4 regions of the Methylobacterium sp. FW102-HT35C08 genome follow, and region 1 is predicted to be linked to each of the others. Evidence: predicted binding sites of a transcription regulator. Region 1 holds the regulator's gene; each other region holds the start of a gene.
The links. The regulator LexA, encoded in region 1, represses DNA repair genes until DNA is damaged. The targets are predictions, from matches to a motif close to TGTTCNNNNTGTGTTCNG.

Region 1 (3,202 bases):
GAGGCCGCCGTAGGAGATCCAGGCCCAGACCGGCCCGTAATGCGCCCGGATCAGCTCGCCGTGGCCGCGGCCGGTGGCGGTGCCGAGCCGCACCGTCAGCTCCTGAACGACGTAGAGAATCGGCACCAGCAGGATCTGCAGGAGCAGCAGCGAGTAGCCCCAGCGTGCGCCGCTCTGGGCCGCCGTGATCAGGCTGCCGACATCCGTGTCGGCGAGCATCACGACGAGTCCGGGGCCCGCGGTCTTGAGGAACGCGTTCAGGCGAGGCAGGGAAGCGCTTGGCACGGCTCGGGAACAGGCCCGGGCACGGCCGGTTCCGGCGGGCGCCTGCGGCGTTTTCCCGGGCAGGCGGGAGTAACGTGAGATGGTGGAGAGCGCGGATCGAAGCTCCGGCTGGAGCCTTCAGGCGAGCGCCGTGCCCGATGGGGTGCGTCTGGAACTCGCCCTGTCCGACCTGGGCGGAGGTCCGGTCACCGCCGCGATCGTGCTCGACCGGGCGGAGGCTCGGGCCTTTGCCCGCGCGCTGCTGGCCGCCGCCGGAGATGCGGCGGAACGGACTTTTCCGAAGCCGGGCGTTTGAGAGCCCGCCGCCGACGGATCAGCGCGGGCCGAGGCCCGGGTTGCGGCCCGGAAGGCGCGGCACCACCGTGCCCCGCTTCTCGATCGGCGCGTCGCACGCGTAGGCGAACTCGGTCTTCAGCGGATCGAACACGGTCTCGCCGGTGATCCGGCAATCTTCCCGCACAGTCTCGTCGAGATAGGTGCGGGCGGCGGTGCGGAAGCGATTCACCCGGGTCGCCGCCGGCTCGGGATCGATCCGGACCTCGCTCAGGTTGCAGCCGGCATATTCACGCAGGGCATTGGAGACGATGAGCATCCGGCGCAACTGCCGGTTGTCGTAGACCTCATAGGGCTCCTTGCAGCCGATCGTGACCACCTGCGGGGTGAGCGCGACGTAGTTGCGGGAGATGTACGAGAACCCCGTGGTGCAGCCCGCGAGCGCCAAAGCGAGGGAGGCCAGAGTCACGGCCGTCAAGGCGGGAGGCAGCAGAGCCGCGGGTCGTCGCATCCTCGTCATCCCAGCCCGATCTCAGCCCGCCCCGGCTCCGCCGCCCTGTCCGGCGGCGTGTGGGTGCATTGAAACGGCTCCGCTTGCGCCGTCAATTCGTTTCTGCCTCGGAGCGCGGCGCCAGCAGAAGCGTGGCCGTATAACGCTTGCGGAACACTTGCGGAACGTTTAACCTGTTCGTGATTTGTTTCCGAGACCGTCCCGAGGCGGTCCGCCAAGCCGCGAGGCCCCCTTCGATGCTCACGCGCAAGCAGCTGGACCTCCTGCGATTCATCCAGAGTCGCATGCAGGAATGCGGCGTTCCCCCCTCCTTCGACGAGATGAAGGATGCGCTCGATCTCAAGTCGAAATCGGGCATCCATCGTCTGATCACGGCTCTGGAGGAGCGCGGCTTCCTGCGGCGCCTTCCGAACCGGGCGCGGGCCATCGAGGTGATCCGCATTCCCGAGAGCCTGACGTCCCCGGCTGCCGCGGCGCCGGCGGAGCCGCGCCGCTTCACGCCGAGCGTGGTCGAGGGCGGCAAGTCCAAGCAGCCGCCGCTGCCCGCCAATGCCCGCATGATCGACGAGGCCGGCCGCGCCGTGTCGATCCCCGTCATGGGCCGGATCGCGGCCGGTACACCGGTCTCGGCGATCCAGAACCAGAGCCACGCCATCACCCTCTCGCCCGACTTCCTGGCCGGCGGCGAGCACTACGCCCTGGAGGTGCGCGGCGACTCGATGGTGGAGGCCGGCATCCTCGACGGCGACCTCGTGGTGATCCGCAAGCAGGACACCGCCAACACCGGCGACATCATCGTGGCCCTGATCGACGACGAGGAGGCGACGCTCAAGCGCCTGCGCCGCCGCGGCTCCTCGATCGCCCTGGAAGCCGCCAACCCGGCCTACGAGACCCGCGTCCTCGGTCCCGACAGGGTCCAGATCCAGGGTCGGCTCGTCAGCCTCGTCCGCCGCTACTGAAGCGGGGCGGCCGGCGCGTCGTCCGGAGCCGGGTTGGCGCCTGTCGGATCGCTCTCCGACGCGGCCATCCCTCCGGAGGCGTCCGCAGGAGGATCCGTCCCGGTCCGCGCAGCGGCGGCGGGGCGGGGCACCGCGCGGGCCCGCCAGGGGACCGTCCGCTGATCGGTCCGGGCGCCCTGTATCGCGAAGCCGCCCGCTTCGGCGCGCAGGGCCACGGCTCCGTGACTGGCGAGGAAGCCGCGGTCGATGACCAGCGGGCCCGTGCAGGTCGGGGGCGCCGCAAGGCCCGTGATCAGCACGGTGGCCCGGGCGCAATCCTCCGGGAAGGCGCGCCAGTCGCGAACCAGGGCGACCGCCCGGCCGTTCGGCAGAATCGCGGTGCAGCCGAGCCGGTCGCAGCGCCCGCCCGCGGACGGGCGGCTCCGCTGCTCGGGTGTGCGGTTATCGCCGTCCGCCTTCAGCCATTGTTCCAGGACGAAGCCGGAGGGATTTCCGAGCGCCGAAAGGCGCCCGTCGGGACCCCGCACCGCGGCGCCTCCGCCCTGCCGGTCGATGTAGAGATCGTAGCGCTCCGGCAGGGCCGCGAGGCCGAGGCCGAGCAGGAGCGGCGGTAGGGCGAGCCAGCGCAGCCGCGAGACCGGGAGCGTCGCCAGCAGCAGCCCGGCCGTGAGCAGTCCCAGCGCCCCGGTTCCGAACGCCGGCAGCACCAGCGTTGCCCGCTCGAACCCGGCGATCCATTCGGAGATCGCCAGCATACCGCCGACTGCCTGCCCCATGAGCCACCAGATCGGCCGGTCGAGAGCCAACGGATAGGCGAGGATCCCGATCACCGCGGAGGGCATCACCACCAGGGAGACCAGAGGCAGCGTCAGCGCATTGCCGATCAGCCCGAACGGCTGGATTGTCTGGAAATGGTAGGTGGCGAAGGGGGCGGTGGCGATCTGCGCCACCAGGGTCGTCGCCAGCGTGCCGGTGACCGCCGACAGGCCGGTGCCGACGATCCGCCCGATCCGCCCCGCCCCGGGGCGCAAGAACAGCCGTCCGTCGATCAGCCGCGCGCAGGCAATCAGCCCCGCCACCGCGCCGAACGACATCTGGAAGCTCGGGCCAAGCAGCCCCTCGGGCTCGCGGGCCAGGGCGATCAGCGCGGCGAGCGCGAGATTGCGCATCGACA
Region 2 (3,202 bases), 1.8 Mb from region 1:
GCGCTGACCGTCTCCACATTCTGCCGGATCGTGGCGTTGCGCTGGGGCTTCGGCACCGCTGCAGCCGCCTCGACCTGCGGCCACAAGGCTGCCAGAGCCTCCTGCGCGCGCCGCAGCGGCTCCAGCGTGACCTGCACCGCCGGCATATCGAGGGCGCGAACGCGTGCCCAGAGCGCGGTCTCGCCGTCGATTCTGGCGCGGTGATCCGATTGGAAGGCGGTGTTGTCGGCCTCGGAGATCGGGTTCTCGTCGGCCAGCAGCCTCAGGGCCGTGCCGCGCTCCGTCCGTGTCGCGACGATCGAGCGGAGCAGGGCGCGGCTCGCCTGCGACAGGGCGACGACCTGCTGACTGCGAAGCGTCTCCTCGTGGGCCTCCAGCAACGTGGTGGCACGCGCCACGAGCAACAGGGCGCTCATCGCAAACAGGATCGCCCCAAACGTCACACCGATAGATAAATGACCGATCCTGAACACCACAATATCCTTTATATATGCAAATGATCCGCCGCTATGTGAGCTTGTATCTTACAAGTTGTCATCTTAATCTCAACTTTGTGCAGTAGAAACCTGAAAACAGCTTATGTCAACCTTGTGTTATTCATGCATTCTGAAGACATGGACTCATAAATTCAGTTGTTGCATCTCATGCCTCGACCAGCACCGCGGATCTTTATCGCGGACAATATCTCTTCAATGCACGGCTTCGCGCATTCGAGACAGGTTGCTCGAAGGCTGTGGCCGGGCCGGCCGGTCGTCCACCCGTCAAAGGCTCGACCTCACGAGGCCGGCCCCGACGGACCGGGCGAGCCGGCCGAAACCGATCTGCCGACCGTCAGAACAGCGCCAGCTGCGCCCCCGGCTTGCGGAAGGCATCACGGTCCAGCGCCATCCGGCCGAAGGCGAAGCCGAGCCGTGTTCCCGCGAGCCGCACCCGTTGGCCAATCATCGCCGCATAGGCGCCCTCGCCGCGGAAGCGGTGGCCGAAACGCGGATCGTTCTCGCGGCCGCCCCGGGCCTGTGTCAGCAGCCCGAAGGTCCGGTCCTTCCGCTCGGGGTAATGCGCGGCGAACCAGTCGGCCACGAGGTCGGCGACCTCGCCCGGAAGCCGGAGCAGCGCGTGGCCGATCCGGCTCGCGCCGTTCTCCCGGGCCCGGGCGAGGATCGTCTCGATCTCGGGATCGGTGAGCCCCGGGATGATCGGCGAGACGTTGACCATCACGGGCACGCCCGCCGCGCTTAAGGCGCGCATCGCGGCGAGCCGCTTCTCCGGCCGCGGCGCGCGGGGATCGAGGCGTCGGGCGAGGTCCGGATCGAGGGTCGGCAACGATAGGGCGACGAGGATCAGGTTCTGCGCGGCCATCTCGGCCAGGATGTCGAGGTCGCGCAGGATGAGGTCGGATTTCGTCGTGATGCTGACCGGGTGCCGGGTCTCCCGCAGTACCTCCAAGACCGCGCGGGTGATGCGTTGCTCGCGTTCCAGCGGTTGGTATGGATCGGTGGCCGTTCCGAGGGCGATGGTCTCGGGGCGATAGCCCGGCGCCGCCAACTCCCGGGCGAGGAGCCGGGCGGCGTCGGGCTTGGTGACGATCCGCGATTCGAAATCGAGCCCCGGCGACAGACCGAGCCAGGCGTGGGTCGGCCGCGCGTAACAGTAGATGCAGCCGTGCTCGCAGCCGCGATAGGGATTGATCGATCGATCGAACGGGATGTCGGGCGACGTGTTGCGGGCGATGATGCGGGCGGAACGCTCGGGCGTGACCTGCGTGCGCACGGGAGCCGGCGCGTCGGCTTCCCAGTCGGGATCGTGAAACACCTCACGCCGGGCCACCGCGAAACGGCTCGTGGGATTGGCGGTGGCGCCGCGACCGCGCCGGGCGCTCTCGGGCGGCGTGCTGAGCCCGAGACGGAGCGCGGCCCCGCGTGTGGATTCCCCTCCGCTGTGTCCCATGCCGAGTCGCCCCCGTGTTTCACGTGGAACATACCGCGAACATCCGGCGGTCCAGCGCCTCATTTTCAGGCAAATCCCCAAGCAACGCGTCGCACGGTCGCGCTCGCGCCTTCGGGAGGCGGATCAATGGTTTACGGCGGCGGAAAATCGTCTAAGGGCGCGCTCATGCTCTCTGCGGTGACCTTCCTGGCCGACCCGGCCGCTCCGGACGCGATTGATCGGCTGGCCGATACGCTCAGCGTGCTCGTCTCGGGTGTCGCCGGCGGCCTGATCGGCGACGCGGTGATCGTCACCGGGAGCGGCAGCGAGGCCGTGGCGGCCGTCGCGGAGGCGACGGGCGCGACGCTAGTCCTGCACCGGGACGGCAATCCCTACGCGGCGGGCGCAGCCGCTGCCCGCCGGGACTGGATCCTGTGCCTCGAGGCCGGGGATGTCCCGGCCGAAGGCTGGATCCGGACCCTCGATCGCTTCGTCGGGACCGCCCGGCCCGAGACCGGGCTCGGACGCCTGCAGCGCCCGGCGGCCGGTTGGCCCGCGCGCCTGATCGGCCGGATCGAGCTCGTGGCCGGCGCCCGGCAGGCCCGGGCCGGGGACGTCGTCCGGCGGGGAGCCCTGCGCGCCGGGGCGGTGTTCGCGCCGCGCCTCAAGGTCCGGCCGCTGATCGCGCGGATCGACCGGGCCTGACCGGAAGAATCTTGCGTGACGCCACGTTGTTGTCGGTCACGCCTCCTCTACAACACCCTGACCGGGGTGGACGATTTGCCGTCTCTGCACCGCGCGAGAACGCTGACCCGCTTCCGCCCTGAAAGGATGGTGCCATGGATTCGTCGGGCCTGATGGGGCGCAAATCGGTCGACGACATCCTCGAGAGTGGCGAGGGCGAGCAGCAGCTCTCGAAATCGCTGGGCGCCCTCTCGATCACCGCGATGGGCATCGGCGCGATCATCGGCGCCGGCATCTTCGTCCTCACCGGCACGGCCGCCGCACAATATGCCGGGCCGGGGATCATGCTCTCCTTCGTCCTCGGCGGCATCGCCTGCGCCTTCGTGGGCCTGTGCTATTCCGAGATGGCGGCGCTGATCCCGGTCGCCGGGTCGAGCTACACCTACACCTACGCGACGCTGGGCGAGTTCTTCGCGTGGCTGATCGGCTGGGACCTGATCCTCGAATACGCCATGGGGGCGGCGACCGTGGCGGTCGGCTGGTCGGGCTACGTGACCAGCATCCTCAAGGATGTCGGGATCGTGATCCCGGC
Region 3 (3,202 bases), 2.1 Mb from region 1:
ACGTTCTCGAACCGCACCTGGGTGCCGCGGGCCTTGAAGGCCCCACCGATGGAAAACGGCAGGTAGGCGCCGGCGGCCTGGGTCGGCGGTCCGACCACGAGGCGGGCGGAGCCCTCGGCCTCGACCGAGACGGCGCGGCCGGATTCCGCCGGGACGAGGCCGAAGCGTGCATCCGCCTCGAACCGCGGATGCGCGTCGCCGCCGCCCGAGATCTTCACGGCGAGCCGCCTGTCGGGCCCCGGTGTGCCGCTGACGGCGCGGAACGGGATGCCGCCGCTCGTTCCCTCCACGCGCCAGGGCCCGACCAGGGCCGGCGCCTGGAGGGTCAGGTCCTGGACGTAGAGCTGGTCGGTCCGGCCGGTGGCCGGCACCTGCGTGGTGACGAGGAACTGCTGGACGTGCAGGGCCTCGATCGCGAAGTCGCGTGCGCGCAGGGCCTCGCCGAAATCGGTCGGCAGCTTCAGGGCGTCGGGTCCGGCGAGCGGGAGCTTGATCTCCGCCCGGCCGATCCGGGTCTCGGTGAAGCGGAACTCGCCCTTCAGGAGGGGCGCCAGGGCGATCTCGGCCTTGACGAACCGGGCGTCGAGCGTGGGCCGGTCCGCGTCGGCTCCCAGATGCAGCCGGTCGACACGCAGCCGGGGCGACGGCAGCAGGCGGACCTCGATCCGGCCGTCGGTCCGGGCCGGGACACCGATGGACCGGGTGATCGCCCGCTCGACCAGCGCACGATGGGCCTGCCAATCGACGAAGGGTGGGACGGCAAGCGCCGCCACGAGAACCAGGATGACGGCGCCCGCCAGCGCGGTCAGAAGATCACGCAATGGTCCCGTTCCGCACCATCTCTGCGCGAGGCCGCGGCCTCATCGTGCCGCCGCGCCCCGCCTGCCCCCGCGAGTCAGTCGCCACGGCCATAGCACGATAAGTCCCCGCGGGCGCCAGCGGCGATGCCGGCCCGGCTGCCGCGCCGTCAGAACCGCCGTCGCTCCGGGGTGCCTGGACTCGCACGGGAACACAGCAGGCGGGCAATTCGCAGCCGCTGTCCGCGCAGCGTCGCGCGTGGTTCCCGTGGCGTCGGCGGATCTGGATTCCGGGCTCCGCTTCGCGGCCCCGGAATGACGGCGCGCTGTCGTGGGGCGGTGGCGAGACGACGATCCAAGGTGCGTTTACCTGGGTGTTCGCCTTGCGCACGCCGGCCTTGGCTATCTCCATCGCGCGCGAACCACCTCGACGCCGTTCGCGATTTGGTCCAGGGATGCGGGATGCAGAACCGCCCGCACGCGCAGCCCGCCGGGGACGGCGCTCCCGCCTCCTCCATCGCCGCCCGCGCCATGGGCGCGCTCCGCCGCGACGCCGCCGCCTACCTCGAAGGCCTCAACCCCGAGCAGCGCCGCGCCGTCGAGACCACGGAGGGCCCGGTCCTCGTGCTGGCCGGGGCCGGCACCGGCAAGACCCGGGTGCTGACCACCCGCATCGCCCACCTGATCGCCACCAACCGTGCCCGACCCTTCGATATCCTGGCGGTGACCTTCACCAACAAGGCCGCCCGGGAGATGAAGCACCGGATCGGTGCGCTGATCGGCCCCGCCGGTGAGGGCATGCCCTGGCTCGGCACCTTCCACGCGATCGGCACCAAGATCCTGCGCCGCCACGCCGAGCTGGTCGGGCTCAAATCCGACTTCACCATCCTCGGCACCGACGACCAGCTCCGACTGATGAAGCAGGTGATCGCCGACCAGAACGTCGACGAGAAGCGCTGGCCGGCCCGCGCCCTGTCCCACGCCATCGACGGCTGGAAGAACCGCGGCCTCGGGCCGGAGCAGGTGCCCCCGGGCGAAGCCGCCTCTTTCGCGTTCGGCAAGGGCGGCACGCTCTACACCGCCTACCAGGCCCGGCTCGCGACGCTGAACGCTGTCGATTTCGGCGATCTTCTGCTCCTGTGCCTCAAGCTCTGGCGGGAAAATCCCGACGTGCTCGCCAACTATCAGGACCGCTTCCGCTACATCCTGGTGGACGAGTACCAGGACACCAACGTCGCCCAGTACCTGTGGCTGCGCCTGCTCGCGCAGAGCCGCAAGAACATCGCCTGCGTGGGCGACGACGACCAGTCGATCTACGGCTGGCGCGGCGCCGAGGTCGACAACATCCTGCGCTTCGAGCACGACTTCCCCGGCGCCGTGGTGGTGCGGCTGGAACGCAATTACCGCTCCACCGGCCACATTTTGGCGGCCGCCTCGGGGCTGATCGCCAAGAACGAGAGCCGCCTCGGCAAGACCCTGCGTACCGACGACGAGCCGGGCGAGCGCGTCACCGTGACCGGCGCCTGGGATTCCGAGGAGGAGGCGCGGATGCTCGCCGAGTCGATCGAATCCCTCCAGGCGAAGCAGCACCCCCTGTCGGAGATCGCCGTCCTGGTGCGGATCTCCGCGCAGATGCGCGAGATCGAGGACCGCTTCGTCCAGCTCGGCCTGCCCTACCGGGTGATCGGCGGCCCCCGCTTCTACGAGCGCGCCGAGATCCGCGACGCCCTGGCCTATCTGCGCGCCACCATGAATGTCAGCGATGACCTCGCCTTCGAGCGCATCGTCAACACGCCCAAGCGTGGCCTCGGCGACGCGACCCTGCAGCAGCTCCACACCTATGGCCGGGCCAACCGGCTGCCGCTGCGGATCGCCGCGGAGCGCCTGTGCGAGACCGACGAGTTGAAGCCCCGGGTCCGCTCGACCCTGCGGGCGCTGACCGAGAGCTTCTCCCGCTGGGCGCGGCTGGTGGAGTCGCAGCCGCACAGCGAGGTGGCGCAAATGATCCTGGAGGAATCCGGCTACACCGAGATGTGGCAGAAGGACCGCTCGGCGGATGCCGCCGGGCGCCTGGAGAACCTGAAGGAATTCGTCCGCTCGATGGAGGAGTTCCCCGACATGGCGGCCTTCCTCGAGCACGTCTCCCTGGTGATGGAAGCCTCCGAGACCGAGGGCGCTGAGCGCGTCTCCCTAATGACGCTCCATGCCGCCAAGGGGCTCGAATTCGACACCGTGTTCCTGCCCGGTTGGGAGGACGGCCTGTTCCCCAGCCAGCGGGCGCTCGACGAGAGCGGCCGGGCCGGCCTCGAGGAGGAGCGGCGCCTCGCCCATGTCGGTCTCACCCGGGCGCGCAAGCGGGCGAAGCTGTCCTTCGCGGTGAACCGGCGCATCCACGGGCTGTGGTC
Region 4 (3,202 bases), 2.1 Mb from region 1:
TCGGTCGAGGGGCGGTGATCGCCGAACGAGGCGAGCAGGCTGTCCAGCGGCCGGCCGCGCAGGGCCTCGACCACGCTGGGCGTGACGTCGATGATCTCGTAGCGCGCCAGCAGCCCGCCGTCGGCGGTCGCCACCTCCGCTCCCGCCTGGATCGCGCTCGCCGTCGGACCCGCCGCGGGCAGGTACGTGCAGCCCGACATCGCCGTCGCGGCGAGCAGGGCGAGGGGAAGTGTGCGCATCCAGATGTTGCCCATCGGTATTGCCGAGCCCGTGCCTAGCCCAAGGCGGCCTGGGTGTCCGTAGCGGGTGGGCCACACTGCACCCGCGACGGTCGAGCCCGCGGATTCATCCTCGCTAAGCACAGCTTTTTCAGGGCAAGCAGGGGAAAACACCGCTTGCGGCAGCGCGACAGCACTATCGGGTTCTGAAAATAGCCGCCCGCAAACCGGGCGGATCGGCGTCGCCCGGCTCGACCCCGCGCGCGGCAGCGCTCAGTTGCCCTGCGTGACGGCCGTGTTGATCCGGTCGTAGACCGTATTCAGTCGCGACACGTAAAATCGGATGCTTCCGACTGCGACGACGAACACCAGGAAGCCGATCAGCGCATATTCCAGCGCCGTCGATCCGCGAGCATCCCGCTTGAATCGTGTTCCTTCGGCGATCGTCCGACCCGCGAGGCCGGCTAGGATACGGACCAGCGGGGTGCCCGCCCCCGTCCTGCCGCAACTCGGCTCGTCCATGGTCGAAACGCCCTCTCGCTGAGCGGTGCCACGGAGGTGGCCGCTCAGCCCGGGATCATGTCTAGCGTTCCTGCACTTGCCGCCGGCTTAATGGAATGCGCGACACAGCGTTATCAAACAGGCTTAAACAGGACTTGGCTTCCGCCAGGGCGCGCCCGATCACGCAGACGCGCCCGCCGGCTGGTCAGGCGTGACCGGCCTTGTGGCGGAGATCATCGATCCGCTTGGAGGCCTCAGCCTTATCGAGCTCCGGGTCGAACGCCTCGGGCGCCTTGGCCTCCTCCGACAGCGTCTTGAGATAGGACGCCTGAGCGCCGGTCATCGGCTCGCCGCCAGTGGTCCACTGGTCCGGATCCTTGATCTGGTTCGAGCTGTCCTTGGGATCGGTCTTGGGATTGTCCGAAGCCGCTGCGGCCTTCTGATCGGACTTCGACGCTGACTTCCCGGCGGTGTTGGCCATGGATCTATGTTCCTGAAATGTTCTGTCTTCACAGATGGGAACGCATGGTCTGTCGGGTGGTTCCAGGCCCACCGCACGATGCTCGGATCGATGCGGCGATCTTTCCTTCCCCGCTCCTCGTCCTATTGATGAACCTCACGGTGCCCAGGGCGCCTCGGAGCCGCGGTGGTCCTGATGAATCCGCAGACGAGGACGACGCACGATGCGGCGATGGCGACTTCCGCCGCGCAGGTCCTCGTGGTCATGGGCGTCTCGGGTTCGGGCAAGAGCACAGTCGCCGCCCTGATTGCCGAGAAGCTCGGCTGGATCTTTGTCGACGGCGACAGCTTCCACACCCCCGAGCACGTGGCGAAGATGCGTGCGGGGCACGCCCTGGACGACGAGGACCGCGCGCCCTGGCTTGCCCGGATCGCGGTCTGGATCCGGCATCGGCTGGAGGCAGGGGAATCGGGCGTTGTGGTCTGCTCCGCCTTGCGGCGGGCCTACCGGGACGTCCTCACCGGCGGGAATCCCCGGGTGCGCGTCGTCTTCCTCGACGGCGACCAGGCCCTGATCGCCGGCCGCCTCGTCGCGCGCCAGGGGCATTTCATGTCGCCCCGCCTTCTGGACAGCCAGTTCGCCACGCTCGAGCCTCCGGGTCCAGACGAGCACCCGATCACGGTCGGGATCACCGAGCCGCCCGAGCGGATCGCGGACCGCGTCGTGGCACAGCTCGCGGCCGAAGCGCGCGCCGAGACCGGAGCAGAGTGAATCGATGGGATCGGAGCCCGCCAAAGCCGCCGGGATCGCCCTGGTGATCTCGGACGTCGACGGCACGCTGGTGACCGGCGACAAGCGCCTGACCGCCGCCACGGTCGCGGCCGTGGGCCGGCTGCGCGCGGCCGGGATCGGCTTCAGCATCGCCTCGGCGCGGCCACCGATCGGGCTTCGGAATCTGGTCGCCCAGCTCGGCCTCGATCTCCCGATGGGGGCGTTCAACGGCGCCAGTGTGGTGCGGCCCGACCTGTCGTCCATCGAGGAGCGCCTCATTCCGGAACCCGCTGCCCGGGCCGCGCTCGATCAGCTCCTGGCCGCCGGGCTCGATGTCTGGGTCTTCGCCGAAGGCGCCTGGTGCCTGCGCGATCCGGACGGCCCCTATACGGATCTGGAACGCCGCACGATCGGCGCGGAGCCGCGCGTCGTGGCCGACCTAGGCATGCTCATGGGCGCCGCCTCCAAGATCGTCGGCGTGAGCCGCGACCACGCCCACCTCGCCGCCTGCGAGGCGCAGATCGGGGCGGCCCTGGCCGACCGGGCCACGGTGCATCGCTCGCAGGCCTATTATCTCGACGTCACGCCGCCCCACCTCGACAAGGGCCGGTTCGTGACCTGGATGAGCGCGCATCTCGGCATTCCGCCCGAACGGATCGCCACCTTCGGGGACGCCGGCAACGATCGGCCGATGTTCGCCCGCAGCGGCTTCTCGGTGGCGATGGGCAACGCCGAGGCGGCCGTGCAGGCGGCCGCGCAGGCCGTCACGGACAGCAACGACGCGGACGGCTTCGCCCACGGCGTGGCGCGTTTCATCCTGCCCTGACGCGCGCCGGCTTCGTCGGCGCCCGAACCCGACCGCACCAATCTGTGGATAACGCTGCCAGCAGCCGGAAGGCCGTCCGGCTGTTGCCGGCGAAGCACAGATCCGGGCGCGACCGCGCCCGATGCAGCCGTCGCCCACAGGCTGCCGAACCGAGGCCGCTTTCCGGCCTCATTTGCCCGCGACCTAGCTTAGCCACAGAACAAGCAGATCCGGGTCTCGGCATGCATCGCCTTCTCTTGGCCGCCGCCATCGCGGTCGTGCCCGCCGTCGCCTTCGGGCAGGGCGCGCGCGACAACATCGACGCGCTGATCGAGCAGCAGGCCAAGGCGAACGGGGTTCCGGCGAGCTTCGTCCACGCGGTGGTGAAGCGCGAGAGCAACTACAACCCGAAAGCCAAGGGCGGCAGCGCGCTCGGGCTCATGCAGA

Region 2: the regulator LexA is predicted to act here: its motif matches at 1,972-1,989, upstream of AC3WSN_RS18480 (PA0069 family radical SAM protein).
Region 3: the regulator LexA is predicted to act here: its motif matches at 1,232-1,249, upstream of AC3WSN_RS19535 (ATP-dependent helicase).
Region 4: the regulator LexA is predicted to act here: its motif matches at 1,208-1,225, upstream of AC3WSN_RS19805 (DUF3072 domain-containing protein).

What each region holds. Positions count from the first base shown of each region.
Region 1 covers NZ_JBYTCL010000002.1:2,042,366-2,045,567, forward strand. Annotated here, with positions in the region: gene AC3WSN_RS09680 (NRAMP family divalent metal transporter) at 1-219, opposite strand, end outside; gene AC3WSN_RS09685 (hypothetical protein) at 365-580, shown strand; gene AC3WSN_RS09690 (hypothetical protein) at 599-1,069, opposite strand; gene lexA (transcriptional repressor LexA) at 1,306-2,028, shown strand; gene AC3WSN_RS09700 (ComEC/Rec2 family competence protein) at 2,022-3,202, opposite strand, start outside.
Region 2 covers NZ_JBYTCL010000002.1:3,887,285-3,890,486, forward strand. Annotated here, with positions in the region: gene AC3WSN_RS18475 (methyl-accepting chemotaxis protein) at 1-416, opposite strand, end outside; gene AC3WSN_RS18480 (PA0069 family radical SAM protein) at 832-1,947, opposite strand; gene AC3WSN_RS18485 (hypothetical protein) at 2,113-2,631, shown strand; gene AC3WSN_RS18490 (amino acid permease) at 2,766-3,202, shown strand, end outside.
Region 3 covers NZ_JBYTCL010000002.1:4,107,721-4,110,922, forward strand. Annotated here, with positions in the region: gene AC3WSN_RS19530 (AsmA protein) at 1-821, opposite strand, end outside; gene AC3WSN_RS19535 (ATP-dependent helicase) at 1,260-3,202, shown strand, end outside.
Region 4 covers NZ_JBYTCL010000002.1:4,161,207-4,164,408, forward strand. Annotated here, with positions in the region: gene AC3WSN_RS19795 (polysaccharide biosynthesis/export family protein) at 1-239, opposite strand, end outside; gene AC3WSN_RS19800 (Flp family type IVb pilin) at 492-740, opposite strand; gene AC3WSN_RS19805 (DUF3072 domain-containing protein) at 925-1,200, opposite strand; gene AC3WSN_RS19810 (gluconokinase) at 1,411-1,950, shown strand; gene AC3WSN_RS19815 (Cof-type HAD-IIB family hydrolase) at 1,955-2,776, shown strand; gene AC3WSN_RS19820 (transglycosylase SLT domain-containing protein) at 2,998-3,202, shown strand, end outside.